2 regions of the Aquaspirillum sp. genome follow, and region 1 is predicted to be linked to the other one. Evidence: predicted binding sites of a transcription regulator. Region 1 holds the regulator's gene; the other holds the start of a gene.
What was found. The regulator NrdR, encoded in region 1, represses ribonucleotide reductase genes. The targets are predictions, from matches to a motif close to AAANACNATATATNGTNTTT.
Positions count from the first base shown of each region.

Region 2: ACTBZS_RS02995 (ribonucleoside-diphosphate reductase subunit alpha) is a predicted target of NrdR. The motif match lies at 968-987, and genes of this name have one in related genera.

Region 1 is NZ_JBSQVP010000014.1:12,460-21,985, reverse strand. Features, by position in the region: gene nadB (L-aspartate oxidase) at 1-1,239, opposite strand, end outside; gene glyA (serine hydroxymethyltransferase) at 1,423-2,670, shown strand; gene nrdR (transcriptional regulator NrdR) at 2,751-3,206, shown strand; gene ACTBZS_RS03945 (hypothetical protein) at 3,255-5,807, shown strand; gene ribD (bifunctional diaminohydroxyphosphoribosylaminopyrimidine deaminase/5-amino-6-(5-phosphoribosylamino)uracil reductase RibD) at 5,824-6,945, shown strand; gene ACTBZS_RS03935 (hypothetical protein) at 6,920-7,573, opposite strand; gene ACTBZS_RS03930 (C40 family peptidase) at 7,588-8,121, opposite strand; gene ACTBZS_RS03925 (ATP-binding cassette domain-containing protein) at 8,088-9,526, opposite strand, start outside.
Region 2 is NZ_JBSQVP010000009.1:32,175-41,700, reverse strand. Features, by position in the region: gene ACTBZS_RS03000 (response regulator) at 1-697, opposite strand, end outside; gene ACTBZS_RS02995 (ribonucleoside-diphosphate reductase subunit alpha) at 1,094-3,925, shown strand; gene ACTBZS_RS02990 (ribonucleotide-diphosphate reductase subunit beta) at 4,001-5,065, shown strand; gene ACTBZS_RS02985 (CBASS cGAMP-activated phospholipase) at 5,208-6,242, shown strand; gene ACTBZS_RS02980 (CBASS cGAMP synthase) at 6,252-7,421, shown strand; gene ACTBZS_RS02975 (ThiF family adenylyltransferase) at 7,411-9,081, shown strand; gene ACTBZS_RS02970 (Mov34/MPN/PAD-1 family protein) at 9,060-9,526, shown strand, end outside.

The DNA of each region.
Region 1 (9,526 bases):
AATCGTTGGAATTAAGGTCGGCCCAGAGGCGAGGATGGCGCTGGCGGCGGCGCGGCCAATGACCATACATTCTAATAATGAGTTAGACGCTAAACGATTGGCGCCATGTAAGCCAGTGCACGACACTTCACCGACGGCATATAGGCTTTCGACATCGGTACGGCCTTGCAAATCGGTGATTAAACCACCGCAGGTATAGTGTGCCGCAGGGACAACCGGAATTGGCTCTTTGCAAATATCAATGCCTAAACTCAAGCAATGGGCGTGGATGGTGGGGAAATGTTCGCGGATAAAGCTTTCTGGTTTGTAAGAAATATCCAGATAAACACAGTCAAGACCGTGTTTTTTCATTTCAAAATCAATCGCACGCGCCACCACATCACGCGGTGCCAACTCTGCCCGTTCATCGTGGGCGGTCATAAAGCGGGTGCCATCTGGCAGCCGTAAAATACCGCCTTCGCCGCGCACGGCTTCGGAAATCAAAAACGATTTTGCATGAGGATGGTAGAGGCAGGTCGGATGGAATTGGATAAATTCCATGTTTCCGACACGACAACCCGCACGCCAGCCCATGGCAATGCCATCACCGGTCGCGGTGTCGGGGTTGGTCGTGTAGAGATAGACTTTGCCAGCGCCGCCGGTGGCTAATACGGTATGCGCCGCCGATAAGGTGATGACTTTATCGGTGTGTTTGTCTAACACATACGCCCCAAAGCAGCGTTTTCCTTTGAGTCCTAAACGGCGAGCGGTGATTAAGTCAATCGCCAGATGGTGTTCAAATAGGCTGATGTTGGGATGGGCTTTGATTTTTTGCCCTAAGGTTGAGGTAACCGCCGCGCCAGTGGCATCGGCAGCATGAATAATCCGGCGGTGGCTGTGTCCCCCTTCGCGGGTGAGGTGGAAACCACGATAGCTACTGACTTCGCTGTCGGCATCGCGAGTAAAGGGAACGCCAAGTGAGATCAGCCAATCAATGGCGGATTTGGAGTTTTCGACAATGAAGCGGGTGGTATCGGGGTTGCACAAACCAGCGCCTGCAATCAGGGTGTCGCCGATGTGGTCTTCAACTGAGTCATCAGTATCTAATACTGCCGCAATGCCACCTTGCGCCCACGAAGAACTGCCTTCCAATAAACTGCGTTTGGTGACCAACGCTACGCGCCGTGTTTCGGCTAAATGCAGCGCTAACGTCATTCCCGCCAGCCCACTACCAATAATCAGAACGTCAAATGAATGCATGGTGTTTGTTTGCAAAATGAAAAAGCACACCCGAGGCATTGTACGCTGATGCAGTGCAAGATGGCGCACGATTCGCACCACCAATCGAGTACATGAAAACGATTCAGGGGGCAAACGGGCGCAGCGGCGGCAAGTCTGGTAAAATCGGCGGCGTTTTTATCTCTTTTTGCTTGGAAAAGACCCATGTTCGCAGCCGACCAAACCATTGCACAATATGATCCTGAGCTTGCCGCAGCAATCGAGGCAGAAGTCCAGCGTCAAGAAGACCACATCGAACTGATCGCTTCAGAAAACTACACCAGCCCTGCGGTGATGGAAGCCCAAGGCTCACAACTGACCAACAAATACGCCGAAGGCTATCCGGGCAAACGCTTCTACGGTGGTTGTGACCATGTGGATGTGGTAGAACAACTGGCGATTGACCGCGTCAAACAACTGTTTGGTGCAGAATACGCCAACGTCCAACCGCATTCTGGCTCACAAGCCAACCAAGCGGTCTATTTCTCCATCCTCAAACCCGGTGACACCGTGATGGGCATGAACTTGGGTCATGGTGGACATTTGACCCACGGTAGCCCGGCTAACCTATCTGGCAAATTATTCAACATCGTTGCCTACGGTTTGAACGAAAACGAAGAAATCGACTACGACGACATGGAACGTGTCGCCACAGAAACCAAACCAAAACTGATTATTGGTGGTGCATCTGCGTATGCCTTGCGTTTTGATTTTGAACGCATGGGACAGATTGCCAAAAAAGTCGGCGCTTACTTCATGGTTGACATGGCACACTATGCTGGTTTGATTGCCGCCGGTGTGTATCCTAACCCTGTGCCACATGCCGATTTTGTCACCTCTACCACCCATAAAACCCTGCGTGGCCCACGCGGTGGGATTATTTTGGCGAAGGCTGAGTACGAAAAATCATTGAATTCCAATGTGTTCCCAACTCTACAGGGTGGTCCATTGATGCACGTTATCGCCGGTAAAGCGATTGCGTTTAAAGAAGCACTGCAACCTGAATTCAAAGCCTATCAAGAACAAGTGCTGAAAAATGCTGCAGCAATGGCGAACACATTGGCCAGCCGTGGCCTGCGTATTGTGTCGGGTCGCACTGAATCGCATGTGTTCTTAGTCGATTTGCGTCCAAAAGGCCTGACCGGTAAAGCGGCTGATGCTGCGCTGAATCGCGCTCATATCACCGTCAATAAAAATTCGATTCCAAACGATCCAGAAAGCCCATTTGTGACCTCGGGTATTCGGATTGGCTCGCCTGCGATTACCACCCGTGGTTTCAAAGAAGAAGAAGCCATCTTGGTAGCGAATTTAGTGGCGGATGTGTTGGATGCGCCGGAAGATGCAGCGGTTGCTGCGCGGGTGGCAGAACAAGCGACAGCGTTGTGCCGTCGTTTCCCTGTCTATGCCCGTTAATTTGTCAGATTGACTGATTAAAAAGCGGCGGGCGTGAGTCCGCCGCTTTTGCTGTTTTTTGATTAGGGTAAATCGCCGTCATGAAATGCCCGTTCTGCGGACACCTTGAAACACACGTGATTGATTCGCGTGTGACCGAAGAAAAAGACGCTATTCGCCGTCGCCGTCGATGTTTAGCGTGTGAGAAGCGTTTTACCACATTTGAAACTGCCGAAGTGCGTATGCCACAAGTGGTGAAACAAGGTGGTCATCGTGCCGATTTTTCAGAAGAAAAATTGCGAGTCAGTTTTTCGCGTGCGTTACATAAACGGCCGGTTTCCACTGAATCGGTCGATGAGGCAGTGCGCCGCATTCAACAAAAATTACTGGCCAGCGGCGCACGCGAGGTGACATCGCGCTTAATTGGTGAGATGGTGATGAAAGAATTGGGGCGTTTAGATAAAGTCGCCTATGTGCGATTTGCTTCGGTGTATCGAAGTTTTGAGGATGTCTCAGAGTTCTCCGAGGCGATAGAAGAATTATCGCGTGGTGCATAGCCAAGACGGCTATGTGTGTGTTTATTTTTTCTTGCAATGGATATTGGTATGCCTCCCCCGCCTAAAATAAAAATAGTGAAAACATTAAGTAAGCAATTACTGGTTCACGATGTGCGCGGAATGCCTCGCAGTTTGGCCGAACAAGGGGCAGAGGGTTTTCGATCGCTGTGTGATAGCTTTGATATCGAGGCAACGCGCCTTGAACAAACCTGTCCCGGTATTGAAAAAGCACTGGAGCAAAGTCCATTAGCGGCCTTACTGCGCGGTAAACTCGCCGAGCGTAACAATCAACACCGTTTCCGCCATGCCGCAGTGTATGTGTCATATATGCACAAAGAGCTGGCTTTTGTGCACCGCGCTCAATTTAGCGTTGAAGCTGGCGATAAGAATGCAGGAAAAGGTAAGCAGCCAAATACGCTGTTACTACCACATCGCATGTTGCTGCGCTACCTCGATATCCCGACCACATTACCACTGGCAGAGCAAACCACCGCCTTGCAAGGCATGGAGATTTGGTTAAGTTTGCATAATCAAACCCAGCTGTGGGGTGGAAAGCAATTTGATCAAGAATTACTGAACAGCTATTCCCTCGATTGGCCTTACGCCATTTTTGCTTTGCAAAAAATCGTTGATGTCCTACAAAATTGGTCATCACGTTGCACCGATGAAAAATCCGCCACCCTTGATGCCTTATGGGCGCTATTACTCTTATGTGCCCCACATGGCTCGTCTGGTGTCACCGAACATATTTTATTAACCGAATGGGGTGTGCCGTATGCTGAGGCACAAGAGATTGCAAAAGCGTATCGCGATAATCTCGTCTATCCCACTGAATTGTTTCACTTTGCCCCGCTGCATCCCGCACAACAAGCGCGTTTTGAGCACGGAGAAGAGGCTTGCTGTTTAGAAATCGACAGCAATCTGTTCCCAAGTGCAATCGGTGGTTTCCAACGTGCCTATCTGCAACAAGCCTTATTTCCTGATAGCCAAACTGATCAACCGCTTTTACCCTCGCTATTCGATTACTTCTCTTTTGCGGTGTGTCATTTAGCGGAAACTTTTGCTGAATTACTGCCGCAGCGTTTGGCTGAAGAGGTGGAATTTGCCCAACTGTTTGCCATTGCGCCGGATGACATTCAAATCACCATCGGCCAAACTGAAGCAACAGCACTGGCCACCCCTGTTTTGCGGATGACAGAATTGGCGGTGTTGACCATTCAACAAGCCGTGGTCGATTTTTGCTCGGATTGGTCACAACAAAGTTTGACGTTGGCATTGCAAAAGCAAAGTTTGGCGGGGTTGATTGGTTTACAAACCAAATTGCTGCCTGAGCATCAACACCACAGCGCGATTACACAATTGATGCAGCAGCTGTTACAAGCACAGGCCTATATTGGTTTGAAACAAGCGCATAGCTTTGCACAATGGCAACAACAATGGCACGAAAAATTAGACACTTTGCAACAGCTGACGGCAGAAGAAAACGATGCCCAAGCGGATGAACGCAGAAAAAATCAGCTGAAAACCACGTTGGCTGCTTTACATGAACATAGTCAAACCGTGTTGAGCACCTTTTTCCCTGAATTACAAACCGTTGATAATCAAGCGCATAGTGAACAGCAATTACGCGATTTATTGGCGAGGCCAGAACTGTCCAGCGCATTGCGTGGTGCATTACAACAATGGCAACAACATTATCAAGCGCGTGTGCAACAGCAGCAATTGCCTTCGCTTGAACAGTTACAAGCGGTACTTGAACAGGCCAACCAAGATTTTCAACATCTGTGCCATATTACCGATCATCGCCAACAACAATGGGCACACACGCTGGCTGATTTAACAGCAAAAATTGTGCAATTACCGTTGCAATTTCCACTGCAAACATTGGCACCCATTGAAAATGAAATCACCGAACTTGCTGAACCGGATAATGCTGCTAATAGCCAAGAGCAAGTGCGTAAAGTTCAGAAAAAATTAGATAAAGCCAATAAAGTGATTCATGACCTCAATCGTTCGATTGAAGGATATGAAAAACAAAAGCGGCATTGGCTAGAAACTGAAGCGAAATTGCGTAGCGAATGCCGCAAACTTGAGCAAACCCGCCCTGCTTGTTTAACGCTGCCGGGGGGAAATACGTTGGCTGATTTGGCCAGTGGCTTAGTCAGAATGTTAGGCTCAGATAAAAGCCCAGAGGCGGTATTAGATGCAGCCAGTCGGTTTTGTGAAAATAAATTATTGGTCTTAGACAGTGCCCGCCATAGCGCAAGAAATTACATGCGTAACGAGTATAGCCCACAGGATTTGATGCAGTCTTTGCTAAAATTAGCGTTGGAGTATTTGCCCAATTATCTGGCCGGTGGTGATAATGTGGCACGTAATGTCTTTGGACAAAGTTATAGTGCGCGAGAATCAGATACTGTAAAAAACGATAAAAGAATGCGTGAACAACGTGAGTTTTTTTTCAAAGGACAAAAGCGTTTATTTCAAAAACATTTGAGCTTGAACAGCTATTTACGTTTGTATTTTGAAGTTGAACAAGACCATGAGCAAATTGTGATTGCTTATTTAGGTGAGCATTTAGATTGCACCATGACCAATTAAACTAGGTGAAAATGTGATGGCATTCGTTGATGTCGATGAAAAATGGATGGCAAAGGCATTGCAACTCGCCGAGCGAGGGATCTACACCACCTCACCGAATCCCCGCGTGGGTTGTGTCATTGTGCGTGATGGTGTGTGTGTTGGCGAGGGATGGCATCACCAAGCTGGGACGCCTCATGCCGAAGTGCATGCGCTACGAATGGCTGCCGACTTAGCACAAGGCGCAACCGCTTATGTCACGTTAGAGCCATGTAGTCACTTTGGCCGAACTCCGCCGTGTGCTGATGCGCTTATCACGGCTGGGGTCAAGCGTGTGGTGGCCGCGATGACCGACCCCAATCCACTGGTAGCGGGACAAGGTTTAGCGCGTTTAGCGGCGGCAGGGATTGAGGTTGCCGTGGGTGTGTTACAAGCACCCGCGATGCAACTCAACCGTGGCTTTATCTCACGCATGACCAGAAAAAAACCGTGGGTGACGCTCAAGATTGCGGCCAGTTTAGACGGCAAAACGGCATTAAAAAATGGTGAAAGTCAGTGGATTACTGGCCCAGCGGCGCGGCAAGATGTGCATCAATTACGCGCTCGCCATTGCGCCATTATGACGGGCAGCGGTACTGTGATTGCAGACGATCCGCAATTAACGGTCAGAAATTTTGAAACAATAAGACAACCTAAAAGGGTCGTCATTGATAGCAAGCTAAAAACCGCTGCAACAGCAAAAATCTATCAACAACAAGACGTTGCACAAACTTATCTCTACACCACCAATCAAACACCAGCCCAACAACAAACATTTGGCAATCAAGGTGTGAAAGTCATTGCATTACCGGCAATTGCAGCATCCCATGTCGATTTATCTCAAGTGCTAACGCATTTGGCTGCCGAGGGAATGAATGAAGTCATGGTTGAAGCGGGGGCAATGCTTAATGCAGTTTTATTGCAGTCGGGTTTGATTGATGAGGTCGTGTTATATCTGGCACCAACCTTTTTGGGCGACAGCGCACAAGGTCTTTTTGCTGGCATTGAGCTTACTACGCTGACCCAACAATATCGTTTTACAGTGAATGATATTCGTGCATTGGGTCAAGATTTACGGTTGACTTTAACACCGGCTACGGCTTCCGCATTGCCAATTTAACATAAATGGCATCTTGCCCAGTTTTTAATTCACTGATCCCAACATAATCAAAAGCATTATAGCCAAATAACTGGCTATTTAATGTCGGAGCAAGGGAAGGCACTTGGTCTAAACGAATCGATAGTACCTGCCCTTGTATCCGCGCATAAGACATTTTCTCAACTAAATCTCGCATCACTTGATCGCCCGTTGCAAGACTCACCGCACCAATCGCCATATTGCCTAAAATGCGCACGAGGGCATTTTCTGATACTGCTTGCGACGATTGCTTAAAAGAAATATGCACTGTGCGATTCGGCCAATCTACCGGCAAAAATTGAAACTCCAGCTGATGTTTTGCAGCGATGCCTTTGTCGCTTCGCAAAAATACAATGCCTTTTTCTGGTGTTAACTGAATATCTTCGATAATAAGTGATTCACTTTTTACACTGTTTTGCAGTCTCTGCAAAATAAGGTTTTTAGGTAAAACCACCCCTTCCCGATTTAACCCCGGCAGTTTTGAAGCAAATTCCTTCATCTTAAGATAAAAGGCAATGATTTGGTCTTGTTCTTGTGCTTGTGTTAATTGGGTTGATAATAAGCCTAATCCACTCACCAACAACACAGATAACCAACGACGACGAGACATCATTTTATCCCTTTCTAATCGAAAATTGTTCTTGCCCCGTCAAAACGGGCGGCAAAGTAACTGTTTTGTAAACTTTCCACTCGAATCGTGCTGTTTGTGCGTGGAGCATGAATAAACTTGCCATCACCAATATAGATACCCATGTGCGAATAAGGGCGATTCATGGTATTAAAGAAAACCATATCGCCAGCTCTTAATTTTTCGCGTGAAATCTGGCGTGTTCTTGCTGCAATTTCTGCCGCATTATGCGGCAAAGAAACACCGACAGCATTTTTATAAATAAAAGCTGCCATGCCACTGCAATCTAAACCTGCTTCTGGATTTTTGCCACCAAATTGATAGCCCACGTCTAATAGCCCTAAGGCATACATCACAATTTCTCTGCTATCACCAGAAGCTTCAATATTAGCCAAACTTAAATTAGGCTTTGTTTTGGTGATTTTAGTTGGTGGCTTTTTACCGCTGGTTTTAGTCGGTGTTGAACTACAAGCGGCAAGCACTAAAGCCATGATGGCTACTGTGATAAGCTGCGTTTGTTTTCTAGCCATTCCCATCTTTCTAATTTCTCCATTAACAATAGATCAATTTCGTCTATCCTTTGTTGCCACTGTTTAACCTGTTCAATTTGTTGGCGATAGACGTTAGGGTCTAGTAAACGGTTTTGTAATTCGGCTTGTTCGGCTTCAAGCTGTGAAATTTCCTCTGGCAATTGCGTCAACTCTTTGTTTTCATTATAAGTGAGTTTGTTTTTTCTTTCCTTAACCCGTTCCGTTTTTTCGGTTTTTACTGTGGCTTCGGGTGCCTTCTTAGCAGGGGGCACAGTCAAGTTGAGGTTTTTCTTAAGATTCTGCCAATCAGACCACCCACCAGGCGATTCAATTAACTTGCCTTCACCTTCAAAAGCAATCACCTGTGTCACGACATTATCTAAAAAGGCGCGGTCATGGCTAACCAAGAACAGCGTACCTTGATAATCACTTAATAATTGCTCTAACAAATCAAGCGTATCAATATCTAAATCGTTAGTGGGTTCATCTAAAACAAGAATATTAGCTGGCTTTGTAAAAAGTCGAGCTAATAATAGGCGGTTGCGTTCACCACCGGATAAAGACCGGACAGGGCTACGAGCGCGAGCAGGAGGGAATAAAAAATCCTCTAAATAGCTCATCACATGCTTACGACCAGTTGGTAAATCAATAAATTCACTGCCTTGGCTGATGACATCAATCAACGTGGCATCTTCATCTAATTGAGTACGGAATTGATCAAAATAGGCAATTTCTTGTCGTGCGCCTTGTTTGATTGTGCCACTGTCTGGTTGAATTTCACCGAGAATCAATTTAAGCAGCGTGGTTTTACCAGCACCATTTGGCCCAACTAAACCAATTTTATCACCGCGCATAATTCTGGTTGAAAAACGATCAATCAGCTTTTTATCGCCGAATGATTTAGAAACTTGCTCTAATTCAGCAATTAACTGGGAACTTTTTTCTGAAATAGAAACAGATAAGTTAACACGTCCTTGTACCTCTCGGCGCGCAGCGCGTTGTCGGCGCAGTTCTTCTAAACGGCGAACTCGTCCTTCATTACGAGTTCGTCTAGCTTCAATACCTTTTCGAATCCAGACTTCTTCTTGTTTCCAAAATTTATCAAACTTACGATTATGGATAGACTCAATGGTCAGTTCTTGTGCTTTTCTCTGTTGGTAAGCAGCAAAATTACCCGGATAATTACGAACAAAACCGCGATCTAACTCAACAATACGATTGGCCACATGATCTAAAAAAGTACGATCGTGGGTAATAAATAACAAGGTACCTTTAAACTGTGCTAACAGTTCTTCTAGCCATTCAATTGCATTAACATCAAGGTGGTTGGTTGGTTCATCTAATAATAATAAATCAGGATTACTGACTAGAGCTCTCGCTAATGCAACCCGCTTTTTCCAACCTC
Region 2 (9,526 bases), on a different contig from region 1:
ACCAACTTTCTGGGCCAATCAATGGTGTACCAATACGCGACAAAACCAGCGGTGTCCGTGTCACTAACGTGCGATTGTGATGCGCTAAGGCAACAGCAGCATCGGGTAAACCGCGTAATTGATCGAGACGATAGGCCAATTTAATGATGTCAATCGCCGCCACCACCACGCCGGCAAACTCACCATCGCTGGTTTCTAAGCGCCGGCTAATGGTGAACACCTTAGCCCCAGGTCGTAAAGCAGAGTCAAAGACCGGACTGACATAGGGCTTAAACAGCGTATTTTTTTGGTGAAAAACAAAATAAGGGCGTTGCTGTAGATTGAGCTGTTGTTCTGCCAAGGCAGAATTGCGAGCAAAACCATCGCGGTCAATCACGACAATATGTTGTAGATAGGGGGTTTGTTGTATCCGCACATCAATCGCGGTGCGAATGGCCTCAGTGACATGCAACACATCTTGATTGCGAACATGGCGCTGGGTGATTTCTAACACGCTGTCGAGGCCATCGAATGATTGTTCGATAAAGGCCTGATAGGTGAGCGAAAGATTCGTCGCACCGGCATAGGCTTGGGCAATATCACGCTGGCGGCTACTGTAAAGCCACAGCCCATAGAGGACGGTGATAAATAGCGTCAGCACGATGGTGGCTAATGTAAGCCCACGCCGTAGGGAAAGAGTTCGTAGAGAAACAAGCATGCTAATACGCTGCTTAAATCGAAAAAGTAGACTGACAATTTACCATTATCATGGTGCTTTCTGCCATGCTTTTACAATTTGAGATACTTTCATTATGCCGTTTTATTGTTTTGCCAGACTAAAGAAAACTTTTTCTGCAGCGTCATAACCCACTTTGCTTAGCGTGTTGGTATCGGTTGTGGCAACTTCAGCACATGGCGAATTTTGAGCTGTCTGTCAAGATTGTGTTGTCCCGCGCAACCCACTACAATTTGTGCCATTAAACAACGACACAACTATATGTTGTGTTTTTTTGTTGCGTTCTGCCGTATTAAAAACTGCGCTTGTACCTGAATTTTTGCGGTTTTTTTCCAGCTTAATTCCCCTTTTTCGCCTTTATTTCAGAGAGATCGCTGCATGTCCACGTCTGTTGCCGATTCCGCACGTCAATCGTATGCCAACTACAAAACCATTCGTCGCAATGGCGCAGTGGTTGATTTTGAACCTTCGAAAATTTCCGTTGCCATGAGCAAGGCCTTTCTTGCCGTCAGCGGTCAACGTGGGTTGAGCAGTGCCCGTATTCGGGATGAAGTGGCTGTGTTAACCGAGCAGGTGGTCAGTGCACTCTTGCGTCGTAAGCCAGAAGGTGGCGCGATTCACATTGAAGAAATTCAAGACCAAGTTGAATTGGCGCTGATGCGTTCAGGAGAACACGAAGTGGCACGCGCCTATGTTTTGTATCGTGAAGAACGCTCACGTCAACGCGCCCAACAAAAAGCACAAGCCGCCGAACCCGTCGAGGTGCCGGTGTTGCATGTGGTGGATCGTCACGGGCAGAGCCAGCCATTGGATATGGCACAACTGCGCGCCCTGATTACGGCGGCGTGTGAAGGCTTAGAAACCGAAACCCAACCTGAACACATTCTCAGCGAAACGCTGAAGAACCTGTATGACGGGGTGTCAGTGGATGAGGTGAATAAATCCGCCATCTTGGCCGCGCGCGCCATGATTGAGCAAGATCCAGCCTATGACAAAGTCACTGCCCGCTTATTGCTGAACACCATCCGCCTCGATATTTTGGGTGAAACCATCAGCCCAAGCGACATGGCCGTGCGTTATCCCGATTATTTCGTGTCGTTTATCCGTCGTGGTATTGATGCCGAGCTGTTAGATGAACGCTTAGCCGAATATGACTTGCCACGCTTGGGCGAGGCATTACAACCAGAACGTGACAACCAATTTGGCTATCTCGGCCTACAAACCCTGTTTGATCGCTATTTCTTACACATCGACGGTCAGCGTATCGAAATGCCACAGGCGTTCTTTATGCGGGTAGCGATGGGGCTGGCGCTGAATGAAAGCGACCGGAATGCACGCGCAATTGAGTTCTATCAGGTGTTGTCCTCGTTTGACTTTATGTCATCGACGCCCACCCTCTTTAACTCCGGCACCCGCCGCAGTCAGTTGTCTAGCTGTTATCTGACAACGATTTCGGATGATCTCGATGGGATTTACGAAGGAATTAAAGAAAACGCGCTATTGTCCAAATTTGCCGGTGGCTTGGGCAATGACTGGACAGCGGTACGGGCATTAGGCAGCCATATCAAAGGCACAAATGGTAAATCGCAAGGCGTGGTGCCGTTCTTAAAAGTGGTGAATGACACTGCGGTGGCGGTGAACCAAGGCGGTAAACGCCGTGGTGCGGTGTGTGCCTATTTAGAGACATGGCACTTAGACATTGAAGAATTCTTAGAACTGCGGAAGAACACCGGCGATGACCGCCGCCGCACGCATGATATGAACACCGCCAACTGGATTCCCGACTTGTTTATGAAACGAGTGATGGAAAATGGCGAGTGGACGTTGTTCACCCCAAGCGAATGCCCAGATTTACACGACAAATACGGTAATGAATTTGAACAAGCCTATCTTGCCTATGAAGCGAAAGCCGCACGTGGTGAGATCAAGATGTTCAAAAAACTGCCAGCGGTGACGCTGTGGCGCAAGATGTTGTCGATGTTGTTCGAAACCGGCCACCCTTGGCTGACTTTCAAAGACCCTTGCAACCTGCGTAGCCCACAACAACACATGGGCGTGGTGCATAGTTCTAACTTGTGTACCGAAATCACCCTGAACACCAACGAAGAAGAAATTGCGGTGTGTAATTTGGGTTCGGTAAATTTGGTCAACCACATGCGTGATGGCGAACTCGATAGCGAGAAGCTCAAACGCACCATCCGTACCGCGATGCGGATGTTGGACAATGTGATCGACATCAATTTCTATCCGGTGCAAAAAGCCCGTAATGCCAACTTGAAACACCGCCCTGTCGGTTTGGGCATTATGGGTTTCCAAGATTGTTTGCACTTAAAACGTGTGCCGTATGCCAGCCATGAAGCGGTTGACTTTGCCGACCGTTCGATGGAGTTGGTGGCCTATCATGCGTATTGGGCATCGACAGAGCTGGCGCAGGAACGGGGCCGTTATGCGTCCTATCCGGGCAGTTTGTGGGATCGTGGCATTTTGCCGCAGGATTCGATTGGCTTATTGGCCGACACCCGTGGGCAATATTTACAGATGGATCGCTCAAGCCGCTTAGATTGGGCTGAACTGCGGTCGCGGATTGCCGAACATGGGATGCGTAATTCCAATTGTTTGGCGATTGCCCCCACCGCCACCATTGCCAACATTATTGGCGTTTCCGCCTCGATTGAACCGACCTATCAAAACTTGTTTGTGAAATCGAACTTGTCTGGTGAATTCACAGTGGTGAACGAATATCTGGTGCGTGATTTGAAAGCGCGGGGGTTGTGGGATGAGGTGATGGTATCGGATTTGAAATACTTTGATGGCAGCCTTGGCCCGATTGACCGTGTCCCCGCCGATTTGCGTGCTGTGTATGCCACTGCCTTTGAAATTGATCCTCGCTGGCTGGTTGATGCCGCCAGCCGCCGGCAAAAATGGATTGACCAAGCACAGTCGTTAAACATTTATATGGCAGGTGCGTCGGGTAAGAAATTGGATGAGTTGTACAAACATGCTTGGGTGAGCGGTTTGAAAACCACCTATTACCTGCGTACGTTGGCGGCAACGGCGGCGGAGAAATCAACGGGTCGCGGCGGTGAATTGAACGCCGTCCCTGCGGCAGCGTCTTACACTGCCCCCCCAACAGCGGCTGAGCCGGAATTACCAGCAACCGATATGAAATTCTGCTCCATCGACAACCCTGATTGTGAGTCGTGCCAGTAAACGCAGCGTAAAAAATCATTTGGATTTGGCGCGGTGTGAGCTGCGCCAAATTCTTAAAAAAATTGGAGAGTGATTGTGAGTTTAAGTTTTGATGATGTGGCTGTGGCCAGCCCAACGAGTAACGAAGGTCGTGTGAATGCCGTCGATAAGCGGATTATCAATGGCAAAACCGACGTTAATCAATTAGTGCCATTTAAATATAAATGGGCGTGGGAAAAATATCTTGCCCAGTGTGCTAACCACTGGATGCCGCAAGAAGTGAATATGCAGCGTGATATTGAGCAGTGGAAATCTGGTCAACTGTCTGCTGATGAAATGCGCGTGGTAAAACGCAACCTTGGTTTTTTTGTCACAGCGGATAGCCTTGCCGCGAATAATATTGTGTTGGGCACCTATCGCCAGATCACTGCCCCAGAATGCCGGCAATTTTTACTGCGCCAAGCCTTTGACGAAGCGATTCATACCCATGCTTATCAATATATTGTTGAATCCTTGGGTTTGGATGAAGGCGAGGTATTTAATGCCTATCACGAAATCCCATCGATTCGAAATAAAGATAATTTCTTAATTCCATTTATTGATGCCCTGACTAATCCAGAATTCAAAACCGGCACCTTAGAAAACGATCAAACGCTGTTAAAGTCGCTGATTGTATTCGCCTGCATTATGGAAGGTTTATTCTTCTATGTTGGCTTTGTGCAGATTTTGGCATTGGGCCGACAAAACAAAATGACCGGCGCGGCAGAACAATATCAATATATTTTGCGTGATGAGTCCATGCACTGTAATTTTGGTATTGATATGATCAACTCAATTAAGCTGGAAAACCCGCATTTATGGACTGAGGCTTTTCAACAAGACATTACTGAATTATTCGGTCAGGCGGTTGAATTGGAATATGCTTATGCTGAAGACACCATGCCACGCGGTATTTTGGGTTTGAATGCGCCGATGTTTAAAGAATATCTGCGCTTTATTTGTAACCGCCGGATGGTGCAAATTGGGCTGCCAGAACTATTCCCCGGCGCAAACAATCCTTTCCCGTGGATGAGCGAGATGATTGATTTGAAGAAAGAGAAGAATTTCTTTGAAACACGGGTAACGGAATATCAAACCGGTGGTGCGTTGAACTGGGATTAAGGGTAAATGTCAGAAATCGGAAAGTTTGAAATTTTGTAGTCAAAGTTTGCAATTTCCGATAGCCAAAACATGAAATCTTGCATGGCACCAAAAAAGGCCCTACAGAAACAGGGCCTTTTTATATGCTTGAAGGGGACTTTTGATGCCAACTTTTCAGATCCTCTCTCTTTCAGGGGGAGGTTACCGTGGGCTCTACACCGCACACATCCTTGAATATATCGAGAACAGGCTAGGTACACCCATAGCTGACCATATCGATTTATTCGCAGGCACGTCCATCGGTGGCATCATGGCCCTTGCTCTGGCTCACCGAATCCCAGCCAGTACCATTAAGCAAAAGCTGATAGACCACGGGTCGAGAATTTTTGCCGCACCTATCACCCAGCAAACGACTGGGATATGTGGTGCCATACGCAGAACAATGTTATTTGGCAAAGGGCTTCTTGGAGCCCGATACCAAGTGGATGCTTTGCAAAATCTGTTGGTAGATATTTTTGGGGAGCAGACTATTGGTCATCTGGAGCATCGTATATTAGTTCCCGCCGTCAATGCTAATACGGGTCGCACACGGATGTTCAAAACGCCTCACCACGAACGTCTAAAAACAGATTTCAAGCTATCCATCGTAGACGTTGCATTAGCTACTAGTGCAGCGCCGACTTACTTTCCACCCCATCGGGTTTCTGGTGAGCGTTACCTCGATGGTGGACTTGTCGCAAATGATCCAGCTCTTCACGCAGTCCACGAGGCAATGCAATTCGTAGAAAATGGTAACGCCGTCAAGCTCGAGGATATCCAAGTCCTCGGAATTGGCACTGCGTCACCTGGGGCAGCGCTGGACGAAAATAAGCAAAACCCAGGCTTCATCGGCTGGGGAACGAGTTTATTTGATGTCTCTATTAATGCCCAAGAGCGTATGTCTGCAGACATGCTTACTCATTGGCTCGGCAGTAAATATACCCGGTTGAACTTATCAGTTAGCGCACATAACACTGAAAATGTGGCACTCGACCTTGCCAATAAGGTATCGACTGATGTGCTTTTAGCTACAGCCGGAGCAACGATTCGGGAGCAGGTTTCAGAAGAGCTCATTTGCAACTTGAAATCTCACACTCCAACTCGGCCGACGTTCTACCACGGCCCCAATGCCAACCACGTACCGGTCGATGCCACTTAGGAGATCAATATGGCCCTCAATGTCAGCCGCTTGCTTAACCATAGTCAAAAAGCAGATCGTTTCATCGATAATCTTGAAGTTGCTTCTCATCGCAAGGACGTCATTCAGGAGGCTGCGAAGATTATCAAAGCGCATCTTCGCCAAACGATTCCTGATTGGCTTGCACATAACCTTCAAGCCGAAGCTAACGTTACTCCCCGCTTCATGACACAAGGCTCGTTTGCCTACAATACCGCAAATGAACCCTGCCACTTTCCACCTCAAGAAGTGGACCGCGATATTGGCATTTACCTACCTGTAAACCATTGGGAAGAAAACACCCGCAGTCCTAAGCATGCGGCCAGAACCTACTTCCGGATGGTCGAAGAGGTCATGCAACCCTTGTCCAAAGAAAAGGGATGGACACTTTCGCGCAAAGAGCGCTGCGTTCGTGTCCTCCTAAACCACGGTAGTTCGGCCCATATTGACCTTCCTCTCTATGCCGCACCGCTGAAGGACTTCGAGACCATTACGGAGACCGTTGCCAAATCCAGAAGAGCATCAATGAGCATCTCTCTGGCATCCGCTTTCTCGGAGCAGGAGTGGGACAATCTCGACTCTATCGTGTTGGCCTGCGAAAACGGAGAATGGAGTAAGTCTGACCCGCGTGAAGTCATCCGCTGGTTCCGGCAGTGTAGAACCCGCTTGGGAGACGAACGCCTAGTCAGGGTCTGCCGTTACCTTAAAGCATGGCGCGATCATCATTGGAAAAATGGCGGCCCCTCCTCCATCCTCCTGATGGTGTCCGCCTGCCAAACACTGGAAAATATCATCGACCTGCCTTCCCGTGATGACCTCATGCTAAAAGCAGTTTGTGCCGAACTCCCTCAGCAGCTACGAGGTAATGTGTGCGAAAGGCGTATTGGCGATGGAGAGAACCTGAACCGAATGTCGGAGCCAGAGCGTGTTCATGCATCGTCTTTGGCTGCCAAGCTTTCTCATGCATTAAATATGGTGATGGATCAAATGAACCTCCATGAAAAGGAGCAAGCAAACCTCGAGCTACGTACTGTATTTGGCGAACGTCTTCCCTTTCTTCCGAACGAGATCGAGCAGTGCAATCAACAGGTCGCAATCATTCGCCAACAGCCGGCGAAAGTGGTCGCAGCCCCTCAAGTACATAAGACGCATGCCGGTTAAACCACGACATTCCTCAGCAATGCGGGCGGTAAGCCACGCCCTCCGTGGCCGTGGCTTTACCGAACTCAACTCGAAAAGACCAGAATGGTTACTTGCGGAAGGTTTACTGCACGCAGGGGACAGAAGATGGCGGGCCACAATTGAAATCCGAGACTGGGACTTCATTATGCACCCGACCATTATTGTGCCCGATCTGGAGCCCGGCACTTGGGCACACATTGACCCAGGTAACATCGTTTGCTACTTAGCCAAAGGGCAAGGGGTACTAAACAGACACACCCCCGCGGAGACTGTCGAGCTTTGCCTGCAATTGGCCGAAAGTATTTTGGCCAAACTTGACGATGCTGACTATCAGACCCGGGAAATAACATCCGAATTCGAAGCCCACTGGCGTCCCGCCGAGTTTGGGTACCTCTATCAGGATGTCCCTCGTCACCTCAACAGGTTGATAGCTAAATACGATTCTTCGACTGCAGTTTGGCATCTGGCTGCGACAGAAGTTGGAGCGAAGAAACAAGGGAATCGCTCCTGCCCCTGCATCATCGTACCCCTGTCGTGTGAACCTACAGTTCATCGGCAGGGACCTCCTAGCACTCTTGGAGAACTGCTGGAATGGCTACATGCCATTTCTCCCCTATCATTACCAACCCTCACCTCTCGATTTGCCAATCCGGCTGTAGCCAAGGATCGTCGCTGCCTTTTTTTGTTCCACCATGATGCGCTGTGGTGTGGAGCAGTGGTCGAAGACTTGCCTCTCCAGAGGCTATATCAGCGAAACTTCGGTCGCCTATCCACATTATTAATGAATAGCAAGTTTTCTAAGCATCCAATTCGAAGAATGCATATTCAAAACGAAAGCCCCTCTTTCATTCATCACCGCTCGCTAGTGTCACACCTAGACCTAAGTGGACTGCGAATACACCTGGTTGGGGCGGGTGCGGTAGGAGGCTACCTCGCTAACGCTATCGCCAAACTCGGTGCAGGAACGGGGGGTAACGGCAAATTGGTTATTTGTGACGTCGATCTCTTGATGAAGGAAAATATCGGTAGACATATTCTTGGTGACGAAGATACTGGGAAGCACAAGGCTTACGCAATGACTGAATACCTGAAGAAGCAACTGCCTTCAGGGGTATTTGAAGGAATCATAACTAGCGCAGTTGATTGGGAGAATATCTTCGACGCGGATCTAGTCATTGATAGCACAGGTGAAGAGCCGCTCTCTTCTGTTCTAGCTGAAAAAATGAGGGAGAGACTTTCTAACAATCAAGTTGTACCCCCACTACTCCATGGATGGGTTAAAGGTAACGGCGAGGCCGTTCAAGCACTTTGGAGTGAACGATACAGCGCCTGCTTCGACTGTTTAAAGGTATGGGAGAACGGGACAGTTACTGAGCGATGGCCTGTACTTAAAACGGCACCAGAAGGACGCATGATCGGTTGTTCATACGTAACACCTTATGCCGTATCAGCTCCCATGATGGCAGCCGCACTAATAGCACAGATGGCAATTGATTGGCGAAATGGACATCTGATAGATGGTGAACTGAGAACGGTGATATTAAATGCCAGCCGCGAGAATATACACCCTGACTGCCAAGAAAGAGTAATTACTTCACCAACTAAAAATTGCCAGACATGTACCAATTTCAGGATCTAGCAATTCACCTGTCGGAGCACAAGTGCTGGGTACTATTAACTCCACCTGTTCAAACCATTCTCCACAACTATCGCCAATTAGGACCCTTTGATCATGAGGCTGGTGGGATCCTACTGGGATATCGTCGTGGAGAGATGGATTTTGAAGTCATCCTTGCAACTGAACCCACTCCAAATGACAAACGTGGTATGTTCAGTTTTTTCAGAAGCTCTTGGCACCACCAAGATGTTGCCCGACAGCAGTGGATGAAAAGTGGTGGTACAGTAGACTATCTGGGAGACTGGCATACACATCCAGAAGATCACCCTACCCCTTCATCAACGGACAGAAGAGAGTGGGACAAATTGAGGAGAAATTCACCCCGCCCTTTAATATTTATTATTGTTGGAAAGGTTGATATTTACCTAGAAGGCCCGAACAAAAAAGGACATCGATTCTTACTTTA